One region of the Luteimicrobium sp. DT211 genome, then DNA from elsewhere that is predicted to be linked to it. Evidence: predicted binding sites of a transcription regulator. Region 1 holds the regulator's gene; the other holds the start of a gene.
What was found. The regulator HspR, encoded in region 1, represses chaperone genes until heat shock. The targets are predictions, from matches to a motif close to AAGTTGAGTCNNNNNGACTCAACTT.

Region 1 (9,157 bases):
AGGTCGGGCGCGAGCAGCGTCTGGATCGGGAACGCGACCGCATAACCGAACGGCTGGGCCTGCAGGAACGCGCCCCAGGCCGAGGGCATGACCGAGAGGGGGATGAGGGCGCCCGACAGGAACAGGGCGGCGAGCTGGCGGAAGCGGTCCACGGCTGCGACCTCGTCCCACCAGAAGGCCAGCGACCCGACGACGACGTCGAAGCAGAACATCATCGTGGCGCCCATGGCCAGCGCCCAGCAGAAGAGCAGCCAACGCCCGGCGTCGGAGGGCAGCTCGACGTCGCGGTGGAAGACGATCCCCAGGACGACGACGAGCGGCAGCATGGTCGCGAGCTTGGCGAGCTTCTCGGACACGTTGTTCGCCGCCGCGACCAGGTGCGTCGAGCAGGGGCGGACGAGCCAGGCGTTCAGCTGCCCCCCGCGGATGCTCTCGGCCAGGAACCGGGCGGTCCAGCTCGACGTCAGCATGGTCACGACGCTGACCATGACCAGGTAGGTCGTCAGGTAGTCGCGGGTGACCGGGGGCTCGGCACCGCGCGCCATCGCCCCACGCCACACCAGCAGCGAGATCAGAGGCACCACGACGACGCTCGCCTGCATCGCCACCAGCCACCAGCGGTACTGCGTGATCGTCTGGACCTCCTGCTCCACCAGGCTCCGGAGCACCGAGCCGGTACGCCGCGCCGTCGAGGTGCTCACGACTGCACAGCGCTCTCGCTGAACACCTTGGACATGACCTCGTCGAGTCCCGGCTCGAGGACGCGGAAGTCGACCAGCTCCCCGGACCGCGAAGCCGCCTCGACCAGTGCGCCGATCGCCTCGTCACCGAGCTGCACCCGTTCCACGCGTCCGCCGCGGTAGGTGAGGACCGCGTGCTTCGGCAGATCGGCACGCGCGCGCAGTTCGGCGAGCTCGCCGTTGAACGTCGCCCGTCCCCCGGCGACGACCACGACACGTTCGGTCAGCGCTTCGACGTCGCTCATGTCGTGGCTGGTGAGCACGATCGTGGTGCCGAAGGCCCGGTTGATCTCACGGAAGAGGCGGCGCACCACGAGCTTCGCCTGGACGTCCAGCCCGATCGTCGGCTCGTCGGCGAACAGCAGCGCCGGCCGGTGGAGCAGCGCGAGCGCCAGCTCGCACCGCATCCGCTGGCCGAGGGAGAGGTTGCGCACCGGCGTGTCGAGGATGTCGGTGATGCCCAGAAGCTCACCGAGCTCGACCACGGTGGCAGTGAACTCGTTCCGCGGGATCTCGTACATGCTGCGGTGGATCTTCAGCGACTGCCGCGTCGACACGTCCCACCAGAGCATCGCCTTCTGACCGAAGATCACCGAGATCTGCGACAGGAACGGATAGGAGCGGGCCGCCGGTCGATACCCGCACACGCGGAGCTCACCGTCGCTCGGCACCAGGAGGCCGCTCATCATCTTGACGATGGTGGTCTTGCCGGCGCCGTTCGGGCCGAGCAGCCCGACGATCTCGCCGCGCTCGACGGTCAGTTCGAGGCCGACGACGGCCTGGACGCTGGTGAGCTCGCGGCCGAACAGACCGCGCACGGCACCGAGAAGTCCCGGGGGTTGGCGGTAGAAGTCGTAGTGCTTGCTCAGGCCGGTCGCCGAGATGACCGGCTCAGAACGGGTGGCGGGCGAAGGCATGGTCGACTCCTCACCGACCACGCAGGGCGGGGGTCGGTAGAAAGTCGGGCTTCGAGCGCTCCAGCCCTGACGGAGCTCGATCACGAGCCTAGCCGGGGATCGAGGCGAAGGCCTGTCGCCGGAGTCGTCGTGTCACTCGGAGACGAGATGTGCGACGTCGCCTACGCCGACCACGGCACGGTTGTGGAAGTACCCGTCCTCTCGCAGCGTCGTGATGCTGCCCGACGGGACCGGGAACGCGATGTGACCGGCCGCCTCGATCGGCATCCCGATCCAGGCGGCGACGACCAGCCCGGCCGTGAAGCCGTGCGTCACGATCACGAGCTCGTCCACGTCGAGGCCGAGCAGGTCCGTCATCGCGTCGTACACCCGGAGCGCGACGTCGAGCCGGGTCTCCGAACCGGCGGGGAAGTCGTGGTGACGGAGCCGATCGCCGGTCGCGGGCGGCGGGACGAACCGCGCGTCGAGCCACGGCTGCGGTCTCCCGCCCGCCTCCCCGTACGACTTCTCGGAGGCCAGGTGGGAGGGGCGGCGTCGTCCACGCGACCACCCTGCCACGGGCCGAACGGTGCTCGCGAGGGTGTTGGGACGGGGGAATACCCCCGACTTCGTCAAGGTTGAGCGAGACAGACTCAAGTTTGACCGCCGCGGGCTTGCGCGCCCGACGACGGCGTGGCTACCTTGAGTGCAGCAGACTCAACCCGGCCGGGCTCGCCCCGGCGATACAGGAGGCAACACCCATGGCACGTGCAGTCGGCATCGACCTCGGCACCACCAACTCGGTCGTCGCGGTCCTCGAGGGCGGTGAGCCCACGGTCATCGCGAACGCGGAAGGTTCGCGCACCACCCCGTCGGTGGTCGCGTTCTCGAAGACCGGCGAGGTCCTCGTCGGCGAGGTCGCGAAGCGCCAGGCGGTCACCAACGTGGACCGCACCATCTCGTCCGTCAAGCGCCACATGGGCACGGACTGGACCACGGAGATCGACGACAAGAAGTACACCGCCCAGGAGATCAGCGCCCGCGTCCTCGGCAAGCTCAAGCGCGACGCGGAGGAGTACCTCGGCGAGCCCGTCACGGACGCCGTCGTCACCGTCCCCGCATACTTCAACGACGCCGAGCGTCAGGCCACCAAGGACGCCGGGCAGATCGCGGGCCTCAACGTGCTCCGCATCGTCAACGAGCCCACCGCGGCGGCGCTCGCGTACGGCCTGGAGAAGGGCAAGGAGGACGAGCTCATCCTCGTCTTCGACCTGGGCGGCGGCACGTTCGACGTCTCGCTCCTCGAGGTCGGCAAGGACGAGGACGACTTCTCGACCATCCAGGTCCGCGCGACGTCGGGCGACAACCGCCTCGGCGGCGACGACTGGGACAACCGGATCGTCGAGCACCTCATCAAGCAGGTGAAGAACAGCTCGGGCGTCGACCTGTCCAAGGACAAGATCGCGCTGCAGCGTCTGCGCGAGGCGGCCGAGCAGGCCAAGAAGGAGCTGTCGTCGGCCACGAGCACGACGATCTCCATGCAGTACCTCTCGATGAGCGAGAACGGCCCCATCCACCTGGACGAGAAGCTCACGCGGGCCCAGTTCCAGCAGATGACGCAGGACCTCCTGGACCGCACCAAGGGCCCGTTCCACAAGGTCATCTCCGACGCGGGTGTCTCGGTCTCCGAGATCGACCACGTCGTCCTCGTCGGCGGCTCGACCCGCATGCCCGCGGTGACGGACGTCGTCAAGGAGCTCACGGGCGGCAAGGAGCCCAACAAGGGCGTCAACCCGGACGAGGTCGTGGCCGTCGGCGCCGCGCTGCAGGCCGGCGTCATCAAGGGCGACCGCAAGGACGTCCTGCTCATCGACGTGACCCCCCTGTCGCTCGGCATCGAGACCAAGGGCGGCGTGATGACCAAGCTCATCGAGCGCAACACGGCCATCCCGACCAAGCGCTCCGAGGTCTTCTCGACGGCCGAGGACAACCAGCCGTCGGTGCTCATCCAGGTGTTCCAGGGCGAGCGCGAGTTCGCTCGGGACAACAAGCCGCTGGGTACGTTCGAGCTGACCGGCATCGCCCCGGCCCCGCGCGGCGTGCCGCAGATCGAGGTCACCTTCGACATCGACGCGAACGGCATCGTGCACGTCGGCGCCAAGGACCGCGGCACCGGCAAGGAGCAGAAGATGACCATCACGGGCGGCTCGGCCCTCCCCAAGGAGGACATCGACCGCATGGTCAAGGAGGCCGAGGAGCACGCGGCCGAGGACAAGAAGCGTCGCGAGGACGCCGAGACCCGCAACCAGGCCGAGGCGTTCGTCTACTCGACCGAGAAGCTCGTCAACGACAACAAGGACAAGATCCCGGCGGACGTCGCGTCCGAGGTCGAGTCCGACATCGCCGCCGTGAAGTCGGCCCTCGAGGGCGACGACGCGGACGCGGTGAAGTCCGCGCACGAAAAGCTCGGCGCCTCCAGCCAGAAGATCGGCCAGGCGCTCTACGCGGCGGCCGAGCAGGAGCAGGCGGCCGGGAACGCCGGCGCCGCCCAGGACGACGCGACCGCCGCAGCGGGCGCCGGCTCGGCCCCTGACGAGGACGTCGTCGACGCCGAGATCGTGGACGAGGACGACAAGAAGTGACGACCTCAGGGAACACTCCGGACGTGCCGGAGGAGGAGCCCTCCTCCGGCACCCCGTTCCACTTCACCGACAAGCGTCGGATCGACCCGGAGACGGGGCAGCCGCGCGAGGCCGCGTCGTCGGGCACAACGCCCGACGCCGCGGCCCCCGCGGGCGGCGAGGACTCGATCGACCACCTCGACTTCGAGGCCGAGCAGGGCGCCGACGCGCTCGCGGGGGTCGACTCGGCCCTCGCCGCGGCGCAGGCGGAGGCGGCCACGCACCTGGACGCGCTGCAGCGTGAGCGCGCGGAGTTCGTGAACTACCGCAACCGCGCCAAGCGCGAGTCCGAGGCGGCGCGGTCGCGCGGCGTGGAAGATGTGCTGCTGGCCCTTCTTCCTGTGCTCGACGACGTCGAGCGGGCCCGCGCGGCCGGCGACCTCGCCGGGCCGTTCGCGGCGATCGCGGACAAGCTCGACGGCGTCCTCGCCAAGTACGGGGTGGAGCGCTTCGGTCGGGTCGGCGAGGAGTTCGACCCGAACCTGCACCACGCGCTCATGCACCAGGCCGACGCGGACGCGACCTCGACGACGATCAGCATCGTCATCGAGCCGGGCTACCGCATCGGCGAGAAGGTGGTCCGGCCGGCGAACGTCGCCGTCGTCGGGCCCGAGAGCTGATCCGAGCCGAGGGCTCGCACCGACCGAACGACACGAAGGGAGACGCCGTGACCGGGCAGGACTGGTTCGAGAAGGACTTCTACGCGGCTCTCGGCGTCCCCAAGGACGCGGACGACGCCGCCATCAAGCGGGCGTACCGCAAGCTCGCCCGGCAGTGGCACCCCGACCAGAACCAGGGGGACGCCGCCGCGGAGGCGAAGTTCAAGGAGATCGGCGAGGCGTACGCCGTTCTGTCGGACCCCGAGCAGCGTCAGCAGTACGACGCCGTCCGGGCGATGGCAGGCGGCGGCGCCCGCTTCTCCGCCGGCGGCCCGGGCGGCGGCGCGGGGGCCGGCGGGTTCGAGGACATGTTCGGCGGGATGTTCGGGGGCGGCGCCCCCGGCGGCCAGCGCGTCCGCTACTCGTCCGGCGGTGCCGGCGGTGCCGGCGGCGCCGGCGGGGGAGGCTTCGAGGACATCCTGTCCGGCCTCTTCGGCGGCGGCGGTGCTGCCGGTCCGTACGGACGCCAGGCGCCGGTACGCGGCCAGGACGTCCTGACCTCCACGACCCTGCCGTTCCGCACGGCGGTCGAGGGCGCTGAAGTGACGTTCGACGTCGACGGCCGGACCGTGCGCGCCCGCATCCCGGCCGGCATGCGCGACGGGCAGAAGCTCAAGCTGGCCGGCAAGGGCCGGACGAGCATGACGGGCGGCCCTGCCGGCGACCTCGTGGTGACGGTCCACGTCACCCCGCACCCGGTGTTCTCGCTCGACCCGGCGAACCCCAAGAACCTGCGGATGACCGTCCCGGTCACCTTCCCGGAGGCCGCCCTCGGCACGACGCTCGAGGTGCCGACGCTCGACGGGCAGACGGTGCGCGTGAAGATCCCCGCCGGGACGCCGTCGGGCCGGACGCTGCGGGTCAAGGGACATGGCGTCAAGACCGCCAAGGGCACAGGCGACCTCTACGTCACCGTGCAGGTCGTGGTGCCGCAGAAGCTCTCCAAGGCGGCCAAGCAGGCCGTCGAGGAGTTCGCGTCCCAGACGTCGGCCGACGACGTCCGGGCGGACCTCGCCCAGCGCGCGGCGCAGTGAGCGCCGCCGCGGCACCCGCCCAGGGAGGTGCGGCGTGAACGACGACGAGCCACGGTTCGTGATCTCGGAGGCGGCCGCGCTCGCGGGCATGCACCCGCAGACGCTGCGTCAGTACGACCGGCTGGGCCTGGTGTCGCCGCGGCGCGCTCGCGGCCGCGGCCGGCGGTACTCGCCGCGCGACGTCGCGAAGCTGCGGGAGGTCTACCGTCTGTCGCACGAGGAGGGCATCAACCTCGCGGGGATCAAGAAGATCCTCACGCTGGAGGAGCGGGTCGAGCGGCTCGAGGGCATGCTCGAGGCCCTCGCCCTGCGTGCCGACCCCGGGCGCCGCGTGTTCGCCGCGGCGTCGTCGGGCGACGTGGTGATCGTGCCGCGCGGCCGTCGCGCGAGCGTGCCGGAGGGCGAGGAGCGCGCGGCCCTGGTCCGGTGGTCGCCGTTCTGAGCCGCCGCGAGCGCCGCCGCGGATTACGCAAGAAGAATGTGATCTAAAGGCTTTTCCAAAGAGCACCACAAAAGCGGGTCCTCGTGGTGGCGGAATGTATTTCCGCGGAATAGTGTCGAGAGCGGAAGCCGCCCACGACCACACCCCGGGAGAACGACATGGCCACGATGGAGATGCCTCGGGTCACCGAGTGCACGGTGCTCGGCTGTTCGTACAACGACCACACCGCGTGCCACGCCGCCGCGGTCACGATCGGGGGGCGCGAGACCGGCGAGGCCGAGTGCGCGACCTTCATCCCGCTCGACGTCAAGGGCGGCCTGCCGAAGGTCATGACCTTCGTCGGCGCCTGCCAGCGCACCGACTGCACGCACAACGACCACCTCGAGTGTGCCGCTGCGTCCGTCCGCGTCGGCCCCGGCGCTGCGAGCGCGGACCACGCCGACTGCCTGACGTTCGACCCGGCCTGAGTCAGTCAGCGCCGGTCTTCACCCTCGACCTCGACGCCGGCCGAGCCGGCGAAGGCGACCGCACCCGCGGCGCCGAGGAGGGCGGGGACGTCGTCGACCGACGGCGGCAGCCCCTCGATCCAGACGCGCGGTGGCCGGCGCACGACGGCGGAGACGCTGCGCTCCTCGGCTGCGCGCTCCACGGCTTCCCGCAGCTCCGCCACGCGTGGCCCGAGGGTCTCGTCGCGTGACACGAGGGCGACGTACACGCCGGGCGCCGCGACGGCCATCGGGTGGCCGTCGCCGAACGCCTCCGCCATGACCCCGCCCATCACGGCAGCCCTGGCGAGGCGTTGGAAAGCCGTGAGCTGGTCGACCGCGACGTCGACGACGACCAGCGCGTGCGTGGTCGCCGGGTCCTTCTCCTGGCGGCCCGCCTCGCCGTAGGTCTCGCGCAGCCTCAGCATCAGGTAGTCCAGGGTGGGCAGCCCCGACCACGGGTCGACCAGGCCGACGGGCGCGGGTGCGGTCTCGTTCCCGACGACCCAGCCCACGCTCACCGCCCGCAGCACCTGCGGGTCGGGCGGCGTCCCGGTCACGGCGTACAGGCACGCGACGTCGTCGAGCGCCTCGCCGATGCCCACGCCCAGCGCGGCGCGGGACCGGCCCAGTCTTTCCGCGGCGCCGGTGACGTCGCGCTGCTCGGCGATCCCCTCGGCGAGCGCGTCCACCGCGGGGTGGTACCAGTCGCCGTCGTGCAGCCAGACAGCGGCGAGGCTCTCGTCCCGCCAGCGGTCGCGGAGACGCTGCGCAGGCGCCTCGAGCGGCGGCAGTCGTCCGTGGGTCATGCAGATGAGAGCGGGCAGGGCACCCCGCATGACGCGACGCGAGCGGGTGAAACGACGTTCCGTGCCCGACGCCGGCACTGAAACCCGCGATCGCCAGGTTTCGCCCGCTCAAAGCATGGTTCGCGCGAGCGCGCAAGCCTACGATGTGGGGGCGTCCGAAGACTGGAGCAACACTCCGCATGACGGCCCTCGATCCCGGGACTCCGAGCACGGCCAGCGACGCCGAGCTCATCGCGGCAGTACGTGCCGGGGACAAGCACGCCTACGGCGAGCTCTACGAACGGCACGGCGCCGCGGCCGCGACGGTCGCGCGGCAGTACGTGAGTCGTCCCGCGGACGCCGACGACGTCGTCTCGGACTCCTTCGCGAAGGTGCTGTCCGTGCTGCAGTCGGGCGGGGGGCCCGACGTCGCGTTCCGCGCGTACCTGTTCACGGTCGTGCGGCACACGGCCTACGGGATGACCGAGGGCAGCCGGCGCCAGCGTCCCACGGACGACTGGACGATGTACGAGTCGGCGTTCGGGCTCGCGGCGTCCACCGAGGAGCCGGCGCTCGAGAGCTTCGAACGGTCCGTCGTCTCCCGCGCCTACCGCGGTCTGCCCGAACGCTGGCAGGCCGTCCTCTGGTACACGGAGGTCGAGAGCCTCACCCCCGCGCAGATCGCGCCGCTGCTCGGGCTGACCGCCAACGGCGTGTCCGCGCTCGCGTACCGGGCGCGGGAGGGGCTGCGGCAGGCGTACCTCCAGCAGCACCTCAGCGGCACGGCAGACGAGGGCTGCCACGTTGTCAACGGGCTGCTCGGGTCCTACGTGCGCGGCGGGCTCGCGAAGCGCGAGACCGCGCAGGTCGAGTCGCACCTTGCCGGTTGCGGCGAGTGCCGCGCGCTGGCGCTCGAGCTCGGCGACGTCGCGCACGGCATGCGCGGCGTGATCGCTCCGCTCGTGCTGGGCACCGGCGGGCTGGCGCTCGTCGGGCACGCGCTGCCCCTCGGCGGCGGTGCGGGCGTGGCCGGCGGGGCCACCGTCGCGGGCGGTGCCGGGTCGGCGGCGACCGGAGGAGGCGCGGCCGCGGGAGGTGGCGCGGCCACCGGGGGCGGCGCCACGGCCGGCGCCGGCTCGGCGGGGTCGGGTGCCATGGCCGCGAGCGGCGCCGGGACGGCGGGTGCCGGCGGGGCCTCCGGCGCCGCCGGGGGAGTCGCGTCCGGTGTCGGCGCCGCAGCGTCGGGCGCCGGGGCGACCGGCGGGGCGGCGGTCGTCGGCGGGGCAGGCACCGCGAGCGCCGGTGCGACCGGGATCGCGGCGTTCTTCGCGGCGGCGCCCATCACGGCCACCGTCGTGACGGTCGGCCTGACGGCAGCGGTCGGCGTCGGCGTCGCCGCGGGGCTCGGCGTGTTCTCCGGCGGTACGCCGCC
Region 2 (9,157 bases), 160 kb from region 1:
ATCCAGATCGCCATCGGGAGCGACGTGGCCGAGAGGAACAGGATCACGCCGGGCGTCGAGTCGAGCAGGCTGAGCTTCACGAACAGGCTGTAGACCGGGACCATGATCGCGGTGATCGGCAGGCAGGTCGCGAACAGGATCGTGTAGAGGAAGCCGCGCTGGAACCGCATCCGGTACCGGGACAGCGGGTAGGCCGCCAGCACGCCCACGACCACCGTGATGACGGCGGTTCCGAGCGAGATGACCAGGGAGTTCCACAGCGGGAGGAACGTCTGGTCCTTGGTGAGGACGGCCTTGAAGTTGTCCGTGGTGACGCTCGACGGCACGCCCACCGAGACGGTCGCCGACGGGTCGACCGACGACAGCAGGATCCAGGCGAGCGGCACGACGAAGCAGATCCCGACGAGCACGAGGGCGAGCGAGGCGAGCAGCCGGCCGGTCGAGCGGCGGGGGCTCGCGACGGTCGGCACGCCCGCGCCGCGGTGCCGCGCCCGGCTGCCCGCGCCCGACGACGCCGGCGAGGCCGGGTGGACGGAGGTCGTGTCGAGCGTCGTCATCAGTCCACCTCCGGCTTGAGCACCTTGATGTAGATCACCGAGAAGACGGCGCCCACCAGGATCGTCACGGTCGCGATCGCGGTGCCGTACCCGACCTGGGAGAACTTGAACGCCTCCTGGTAGGCGAGCACGGGGAGCGTCGAGCTCTTCGTGCCGGGGCCGCCGCCCGTCATGACCCAGATGAGGGTGAAGACGGCGAGCGTCTGCAGGGTCGTGAGCATGAGGTTCGTCGAGATCGATCGGCGGATCATCGGCAGCGTGATCCGGGCGAACCGCTGCCAGCCGGTCGCGCCGTCGATCTGCGCGGCCTCGTCGATCTCCGCCGGCACCTCGGACAGCGCCGCCCGGTAGACCATCATCGAGAACGCGGTGCCCCGCCAGATGTTCGCCAGGATGACGGCGAGCAGCGGGAACGTGATGAGCCACGTCGTCTTGTCCAGGCCGAACCAGCCGAGGAACGCGTTGAGCGTCCCGTCGGTCGAGAAGAACGCGTAGAGCGCGAACGCCGCCACGATCTCCGGCATCACCCACGCGACGACGACGAGCGTGCTGACCGCCGACGCGAGCCCCTTCGGGGAGATCCGCAGCAGGACCGCGAGCGCCATCCCCAGCACGTTCTGCCCGATCACCGCGGACGCGAACACGAAGACCACGGTGAGCCAGGCGGACTTCCAGAAGTCGCCGTCGGACAGGAGCGCCGTGTAGTTGTCGAGCCCGACGAACTCGGGCTTCGCCGCCCGATAGCCCGTGAGGCCGGTGTTCGTCATGGAGCCGTAGAGCGCCCAGAGGATCGGCCCGAGCAGGAAGACCGCGAGCAGCACCACGGCCGGGACGAGCGGGGTCGAGCGGGTGAGCGCGCGCAGGCGCCGGGACCCGGGCCGGGGGCGCTGCGCGCGCCCCCGGCCCGTCGGCGCGACGAGGGTCTCGGTCGCCATGTCAGCCCGCCGCGGAGACGGCGTCCTTGCCGACGATCTTCGTGAGCTCGTCGTCGTACTTCTTCGCGGCGTCCTCGGGTGACGCCTGGCCGGTCACCACCGACTCGACGGCCACCTGGATGTTGGACGAGATCTGCGAGTAGTCCGGCGTGGCCGGGCGGAAGTGGGTGGTCGCGACGAGGCCGGAGAAGAACTTGAACGACGGGTTGTAGCTCAGGTACTTCGGGTCCGCGGCGACGTCCTTGCGCACGGCGATCTGGCTCTCCGTCGTGTCGTAGGTGAGCGAGTTGTCCTTGTTCAGCGCGGTGGAGATGAAGTCGAACGCCGTCTGGGGATGCTCGGTGTGCGCGCCGACCGACAGCAGCCAGCCGCCCGACATCGACGTGGTCCCGGCGCCGCCGCCGTCCTGGGTCGGCATGGCCGCGTAGCCCAGGGTCTTGTCCCAGGCGGGCCACTTGTTCGCGCCCTCGATCCAGCCCCCAGGCATCCAGGAGCCGTCGATGTCGATCGCGAGCTTGCCCTTCGGGAGGAGCTCGCTGAAGACCTTGCTGCCCACGTTCGCGTCGAGCGCGACGTCCAGGGACGGCGCGAGCTTCTCGCTGTAGACCGTCTTGTAGAAGCTCAGCGAGTCGACGAAGCCCTTGTCGCCGGTGATCCACTTGTCGCCGTCGTGCAGGCCCTTGCCGTCACCGGTGCCGTAGTCGAGCATCTCGAAGCCCTGCATCGTGGTCTGCTCGCCGCCGGCCTTGCCGGCGTAGATGTTGAGCGGCGTGACGCCGGGGACCTTGGCCTTGATGGTGCGCGCGGCCGCGAGGACGTCGTCCCAGGACTTGGGCTGCCAGTCCGTCGGCAGCCCCGCCTTGGCGAAGAGCTGCTTGTTGAAGTAGATGCCGCGCGTGTCGGTGCCCATGGAGACGCCGTACGTCTTGCCGTCGACGCCCAGGCCGGCCTGCTTGGCGGCGTCCTGGAACTGGTCCCAGTCGGACCACTTCGACACGTAGTCGTCGATCGGCAGGAGGTAGCCGGCCGCGGCGTCGGACATGACCTGGAAGGTGTCCTCGTAGATCACGTCGGGGGCGGTCGACTTCGACCCGTTCATGAGGGCCAGCTTCGTGTAGTACTGGTCCTCCTCGGCCTCGATCGGCTCGAGCTTGACCGTCACGCCCGGGTTCGCCTTCTCGAACTCGGGCTTGACCTTCTGCAGCAGGTCGTCGAGCTGGTGGAACGCCGACGTCTTCTGGTACGCGACCGTGATGGTGCGGGTGCCGGTGTCCTGGGCGTCCTTGCTGCCGCCGTCGCCCGACGAGCACGCCGCCAGCGTCACGACGAGGGCCCCGACCGTGCCGAGGGCCAGTCCTGTCCGTACGCGCATCCGAAGCTCCTTTGCTCTCGCTACCGGTGCTGCACCGCCCCGGCCGCGAATATTTCATCACTTCGCGTTAGTAATAGCAAGACAACGCTGTCTCCCTGTCGCGGACCGGCTCCAGCGGGGGGTGAAGCCGCAGGTCAGACCCGCAGGAGGAGGCCGGTCGGCCGCGGGGTGAGGGCGTCGTCGAGCATGAGGCACGCCGCCCCCACGGCGGCCACGGGGCCGTCCCCCGCCGCCCCGAGGATTCGCAGCGGGTGGTGCCCGGGCATCGGGTGCGCGTCGAGGACGGACCGTAGACCCGGCTCGAGCCAGGGCCCCAGCCGGTCCCAGACCGGCCCCGACGGCACGACCGTGTCGAGGTCGAGCAGCTCGCAGACCGTCGTCAGCGCCGACCCGAGCGCCGCACCCGTCTCGTGGAGGAACGGAACCGCCCCCGCGTCCTCGGCCTCGGCCAGCGCGCGCAGCCCGTCGACCGCCCGGTCCGCGCGGACCGTCTCCGAGGCACCCTCGTCCGTCGCCCCGGCGCCCAGGGCCAGGCCCCGGTCGACGGCGTTCGCCAGGATCGCGTTCGCGCTGAAGACCCCGCCCAGGCAGCCCTCCCGGCCGCACGCGCACCGGCCGAACGCCCGTCCGACGCTGACGTGGCCGGCCTCCCCCGCGTTGCCGGAGACGCCCCGGACGATGTCGCCGCCGCTGATGATGCCGATCGCCACGCCCGTCCCGGCGTAGACGACCGCGGCGTCCGTCGGCCGGCCCGACCCCGGGAACCACAGGACCGCCGCCGCGACCGCGAGCACGTCCTTGTCCAGGAGCGTCGGGAGCCCGCTGCGGCGTGCGACCTCGTCACGGAGCGGCACGTCGTGCCACGTCGTCAGGTGGGGCGGGTCGAGCACGAGCCCGCGCGCGTGGTCGATCGGCCCGGGGGTCGCGAGCCCGACGCCGAGCACCCGGTCACGCTCGACCGCCGCCTCCGCGAGGACCGCGTCGATCTCGCGGACGACCACCTCGAGCGCCGCGCCCGGCTCCTCGGACTCGGGGGTCGGCGTCGTGCGGGTCGCGACCACCTGGCCGGCGAGGTCGAGCAGCACGACGACGACGGCGGCCGGGTCGAGGTGCACGCCGACCGCGAACCGGCTGTCGGGGACGATGTCGAGCGTCGTGCCGGGGCGCCCCGCGCCCGGCTGCCGCTTGACGTCCTCCTCGGTGACGAGGCCCGCGTCGAGGAGCCGGCGCACCGCGTTGGTCACGGTCTGCGCCGACAGCCCCGTCTTCCGGGCCAGGTCCGCGCGCGTGCACGAGCCCGCGCCGAGCCGGATCGCCTCCAGCAGGGCGGCCTGGTTGAACCCGCCCATGCGCGGCAGGTTCGTCCCTCGCGTGCTCACCGTGGTCATCGGACGTCACCGTAGCGCCCGCCGGGCCCGCGCGCGGACGCAACCACGAGCCGATCAGCCGACGGTGAGCTCGAGCCCCTCCCCGTCAGCGGGGCGGTCGACGACGACCCGGTCGCCGTCCGACACCTCGCCCGCGAGCAGCATCCGTGCGAGCCGGTCGCCGATCTCGCGCTGCACGAGCCGGCGCAGGGGGCGCGCCCCGTAGGCGGGGTCGAACCCCTCGAGCGCGAGCCACTCGCGCGCGGCGTCGGTGACGTCGAGCGTGAGCCGCCGGTCGGCGAGCCGCGCGGCGAGGGCGTCGACCTGGAGGTCGACGATCCTGCCGAGCTCGGCGAGGCCCAGCGGGTCGAACATGACGACGTCGTCGAGCCGGTTGAGGAACTCGGGCTTGAACGACGCCCGCACGGCACCCATGACGGCCTCGTGCTTCTGCTCGTCCGACAGCAGCGGGTCGACGAGGAACTGCGAGCCCAGGTTCGACGTGAGCACCAGGATCACGTTCCGGAAGTCGACGGTGCGGCCCTGGCCGTCGGTGAGGCGGCCGTCGTCGAGCACCTGGAGGAGGATGTCGAAGACCTCGGGGTGGGCCTTCTCGACCTCGTCGAGGAGCACGACGGAGTACGGCCGACGCCGGACGGCCTCGGTGAGCTGCCCGCCCTCCTCGTACCCGACGTAGCCGGGGGGTGCGCCGACGAGTCGGGACACCGCGAACTTCTCGGAGTACTCGGACATGTCGATGCGGACCATCGCGCGCTCGTCGTCGAACAGGAAGTCCGCGAGCGCCTTGGCGAGCTCGGTCTTGCCGACGCCCGTCGGCCCGAGGAACAGGAACGAGCCGGTGGGCCGGTTCGGGTCGGACACGCCGGCGCGAGCGCGTCGGACGGCGTCGGACACCGCGGCGACGGCGGCCCGCTGCCCGATGAGCCGCTCGCCGATGACGTCCTCCATGTGGAGGAGCTTCTCGGACTCGCCCTGGAGCAGGCGGCCGGCCGGGATGCCGGTCCACGCGGACACGACCTCGGCGATCTCGTCGGCGGAGACCTTCTCGGGGACGAGCGGGGTCTCGTGCGCGACCTCCTCCGCCCCCGCCTCGGCGTCCTCCGCAGCCTCCGCGGCGGCGAGCTCCTGCTCGACGGCGGGGATCTCGCCGTACCGGATCCGCGCGGCCTTCTCGAGGTCGCCCTCGCGCAGGAGCCGCTCGGCGTCGGAGCGGAGCTGGTCGAGCCTGACCTTGAGGTCGCCGACGCGGTTGTGGCCGGCCTTCTCGGCCTCCCAGCGCGTCGTGAGCGCGGAGAGCTGCTCGCGGCGGTCGGCGAGGTCCGCCCGCAGGCGCTCGAGGCGCTCGCGCGAGGCGGCGTCGTCGGCCTCGGAGAGCACGACCTCCTCCATCTCGAGGCGCGTGACGGCGCGCTGCAGCTCGTCGATCTCGGTCGGGGACGAGTCGAGCTCCATGCGCAGGCGGGACGCGGCCTCGTCGACGAGGTCGATCGCCTTGTCGGGCAGCTGGCGGCCGGTGATGTACCGGTCGGACAGCGCGGCGGCGGCGACGAGGGCGTCGTCGGCGATGGTCACCTTGTGGTGCGCCTCGTAGCGCTCCTTGAGCCCGCGGAGGATCGCGACGGTGTCCTCGACGGACGGCTCGCCGACGAACACCTGCTGGAACCGGCGCTCGAGCGCGGGGTCCTTCTCGATGTGCTCGCGGTACTCGTCGAGCGTGGTGGCGCCGACCATGCGGAGCTCGCCGCGGGCGAGCATGGGCTTGAGCATGTTGCCGGCGTCCATCGAGGACTCAGCGCCCGAGGCCCCGGCGCCGACCACCGTGTGCAGCTCGTCGATGAACGTGACGACCTGCCCGTCGGACTGCTGGATCTCCTCGAGCACGGCCTTGAGGCGCTCCTCGAACTCCCCGCGGTACTTGGCGCCCGCGACCATCGAGGCGAGGTCGAGCGCGACGAGCTTCTTGCCCTTGAGGGACTCGGGGACGTCGCCCGCGACGATGCGCTGGGCGAGCCCCTCGACGACGGCCGTCTTGCCGACGCCGGGCTCGCCGATGAGCACGGGGTTGTTCTTGGTGCGGCGCGAGAGCACCTGGATGACGCGCCGGATCTCGGAGTCGCGGCCGATCACGGGGTCGAGCTTGCCGTCGGCCGCCTGAGCGGTGAGGTCGTTGCCGTACTGCTCGAGGGCCTTGTAGGTGCCCTCGGGGTTGGGGCTGGTGACCTTGGCGTTGCCGCGGACGGACGGCAGGGCGGCGCGCAGCGCGTCGACGGTCGCGCCGGCGGCGCGGAGGATGTCGGCGGCCGGCGACGCGGCGCCCGCAAGGCCGATGAGCAGGTGCTCGGTGGAGACGTACTGGTCGCCCAGCGAGGTCGCCTCCTTGCCGGCGAGGTCGAGCACGGCGCTCGTGGCGCGGCTCGCGGTCGGCTGCGCGACGGCGGAGCCCGCCGCCGAGGGCAGCGCGACGAGCGCGCCGCGCACCTTCTGGCCGACGGCCTGGGTGTCGGCGCCGACGGCGTCGAGCAGCCCGCCCGCGACGCCGCCCTGCTGCTGCAGCAGCGCGCTCAGGAGATGGACGGGCTCGAGCTGGGGGTTGCCGGCGGCCGACGCGGTCTGGATCGCCTCGCCGATCGCCTGCTGCGACATGGTCGTGAACTGGGTGTCCATGGGGTCTCCGGGATCCTCCGGGGTGTCGGGAACGCTTCTGCTCGCAACAACGGTGCCAGAATTGAGCCTATTCCGCTCAACTCTTGTTGTCGCGTCCCGGACTACCCTCGCAAGCATGCTCCGCGCGCGCCTCGACCGACGACCGCTCCTCGCCCTGGCGGCGCTGGGCACCCTGCTCGTGCTCGCCCTCGGCGGGCTCGGGGCGGGCGCCGCGCAGGCCGCGACCCCGAGCCCCGGCCCGACCGTCACGTCGACCGTCCAGCCCGGCGACCGTCCGGACTCCGGCGAGGGCTCCGGGTTCCCGTGGGTCAAGGTGATCCTCGGCGTCGCCGCGCTCGGGCTCGTCAGCGTCGCCATCGTCGGCGCCCGCACCCGGCGCTCGCTCGACCGCGGCAGCGACGACCCGCACTCGTCGACCGGCCGATGAGGTCCGACTTCTTCCGCCAGCCACCGGTGGTGCGCGTAGCGGCGAGGAAGGAACACCCGCTGGACGCCGGCACCTGGCCGAGGACGATCCCCGCCGTCGACCAGCTCCTTCGGGACGGGCTGCAGCTCGCGCCGGGCGTGACCTTCCTCGTCGGTGAGAACGGCTCCGGCAAGTCCACGATGGTCGAGGCGCTCGCCGTCGCCTACGGTCTGTCCCCCGAGGGCGGCACCGCGCACGGGCAGCACTCGACCCGGACCAGCGAGTCGCCGCTGAGCGACGCGATCACCCTCCAGCGCGGGGTCGGCGCGGGCCGGTGGGGATTCTTCCTCCGTGCCGAGACCATGCACGGCTGGTACACGTACGTCGAGCGGACGGGCGGCAACCCGCGCTACCCGGACCCGAGGTTCCACGAGATGAGCCACGGCGAGTCGTTCCTCGCGGTGCTCGGGAGCCGGTTCGACTCGCCCGGGTTCTACTGCCTCGACGAGCCCGAGGCGGCGCTGTCGTTCTCGTCCACGCTCTCACTGATGCGCACGCTTGACGACCTCGCCCGGTCGGGGGGCCAGGTCCTGTGCGCGACGCACTCCCCCGTGCTCGCTGCGCTGCCCGGAGCGACGATCCTCGAGGTGGGCCCGTGGGGGCTGCGCCGGGCGCGCTGGGAGGACCTCGAGCTCGTCGAGCACTGGCGCTCCTACCTCGCGCACCCGGCGCGCTACCTCCGACACCTGCTCGACGGGTGACGGTGACCTGGACGTCCGGCGCGAGCAGCGTGATCGACCTCGACGCGCGCGGCAAGGCGACCGGCGTGACCGGCGCCATCACACCGTGAGCGACGGCTCCTCCGGCGTCGACAGCGTGAGCACGACGCCCGCCAGCCGCGGCGTCTCGGCGACCTTGCGCTCGAGGGCGTCGAGGCGGCGCGCGACGACGTGCTCGACGGCGTCCCCCACGAGGTCGACGCTCGCCACCAGGTAGAGCGACCGCGGCCCCACGTACTCGAGCCGCAGGTACGTCACGCGGGCGACGTCGGGCAGGCCGAGCAGCCCGGCCAGGACGGCGCGGCGGGTGCGCTCGTCGACGCCGGCGCCGACGAGGAACACGCGGTTGCGCTGGATGAGGATCACCGCGACGACGCCCAGGACGAGCCCGACGACGATCGACCCGATCGCGTCCGGCACCGGCGATCCCGTGAGCTGGTGGGCGAGGACGCCGACGAACGCGACGACGAGGCCGACGAGGGCGGCCGCGTCCTCGGCGACGACCGCCCGAAGCGTCGGGTCGGACGTCGCGACGACGTGCTCGAGCACGTCCCGCTCGGCCACCCTCGCCTCGCCGCGGGCCTGCCGGATCGACCGGAGGAACGACAGGCCCTCGAGCACGAACGACAGGGCGAGCACCGCGTACGCGACCCCGAAGTCCGTCGCCGGCTCGGGGTGGGCGAGCTCCTGGATGCCGTGGGTCACCGAGACCCCCGCGCCGACCGCGAACAGCCCGATCGCCGCGAACATCGACCACACGTACGCCTCGCGCCCGTAGCCGAGGGGATGGACGGCGTCGGCCTTCCGACGCGAGGACCGGTCCGCGACGAGCAGGAACACCTCGTTGCCCGTGTCGGCCCACGAGTGCACGGCCTCCGCGACCATCGAGGCGGACCCGGTGAGCGCGGCCGCGGCCGACTTCGCGAGCGCCACCGCCAGGTTGGCGGCGAACGCGATCACCACGGTGAGCGTCGAGTCGCCGCGCTCGTCCGGCGGGCTGGCGACGCGGGGCGTGGTGGGCGTGGCCACCTGCCCGTCGTCCGGCGGGGTCGGGGA

Region 2: the regulator HspR is predicted to act here: its motif matches at 6,975-6,999, upstream of clpB (ATP-dependent chaperone ClpB).

What each region holds. Positions count from the first base shown of each region.
Region 1 covers NZ_JBNCMC010000001.1:843,989-853,145, reverse strand. Annotated here, with positions in the region: gene ACLQ14_RS03880 (ABC transporter permease) at 1-701, opposite strand, end outside; gene ACLQ14_RS03875 (ABC transporter ATP-binding protein) at 698-1,657, opposite strand; gene ACLQ14_RS03870 (histidine phosphatase family protein) at 1,790-2,215, opposite strand; gene dnaK (molecular chaperone DnaK) at 2,398-4,278, shown strand; gene ACLQ14_RS03860 (nucleotide exchange factor GrpE) at 4,302-4,937, shown strand; gene ACLQ14_RS03855 (DnaJ C-terminal domain-containing protein) at 4,985-6,010, shown strand; gene ACLQ14_RS03850 (heat shock protein transcriptional repressor HspR) at 6,045-6,452, shown strand; gene ACLQ14_RS03845 (DUF1540 domain-containing protein) at 6,611-6,919, shown strand; gene ACLQ14_RS03840 (hypothetical protein) at 6,925-7,746, opposite strand; gene ACLQ14_RS03835 (sigma-70 family RNA polymerase sigma factor) at 7,926-9,157, shown strand, end outside.
Region 2 covers NZ_JBNCMC010000001.1:687,397-696,553, reverse strand. Annotated here, with positions in the region: gene ACLQ14_RS03155 (carbohydrate ABC transporter permease) at 1-557, opposite strand, end outside; gene ACLQ14_RS03150 (carbohydrate ABC transporter permease) at 557-1,492, opposite strand; gene ACLQ14_RS03145 (extracellular solute-binding protein) at 1,494-2,864, opposite strand; gene ACLQ14_RS03140 (ROK family transcriptional regulator) at 2,999-4,252, opposite strand; gene clpB (ATP-dependent chaperone ClpB) at 4,307-6,916, opposite strand; gene ACLQ14_RS03130 (hypothetical protein) at 7,032-7,343, shown strand; gene ACLQ14_RS03125 (AAA family ATPase) at 7,340-8,083, shown strand; gene ACLQ14_RS03120 (cation diffusion facilitator family transporter) at 8,162-9,157, opposite strand, start outside.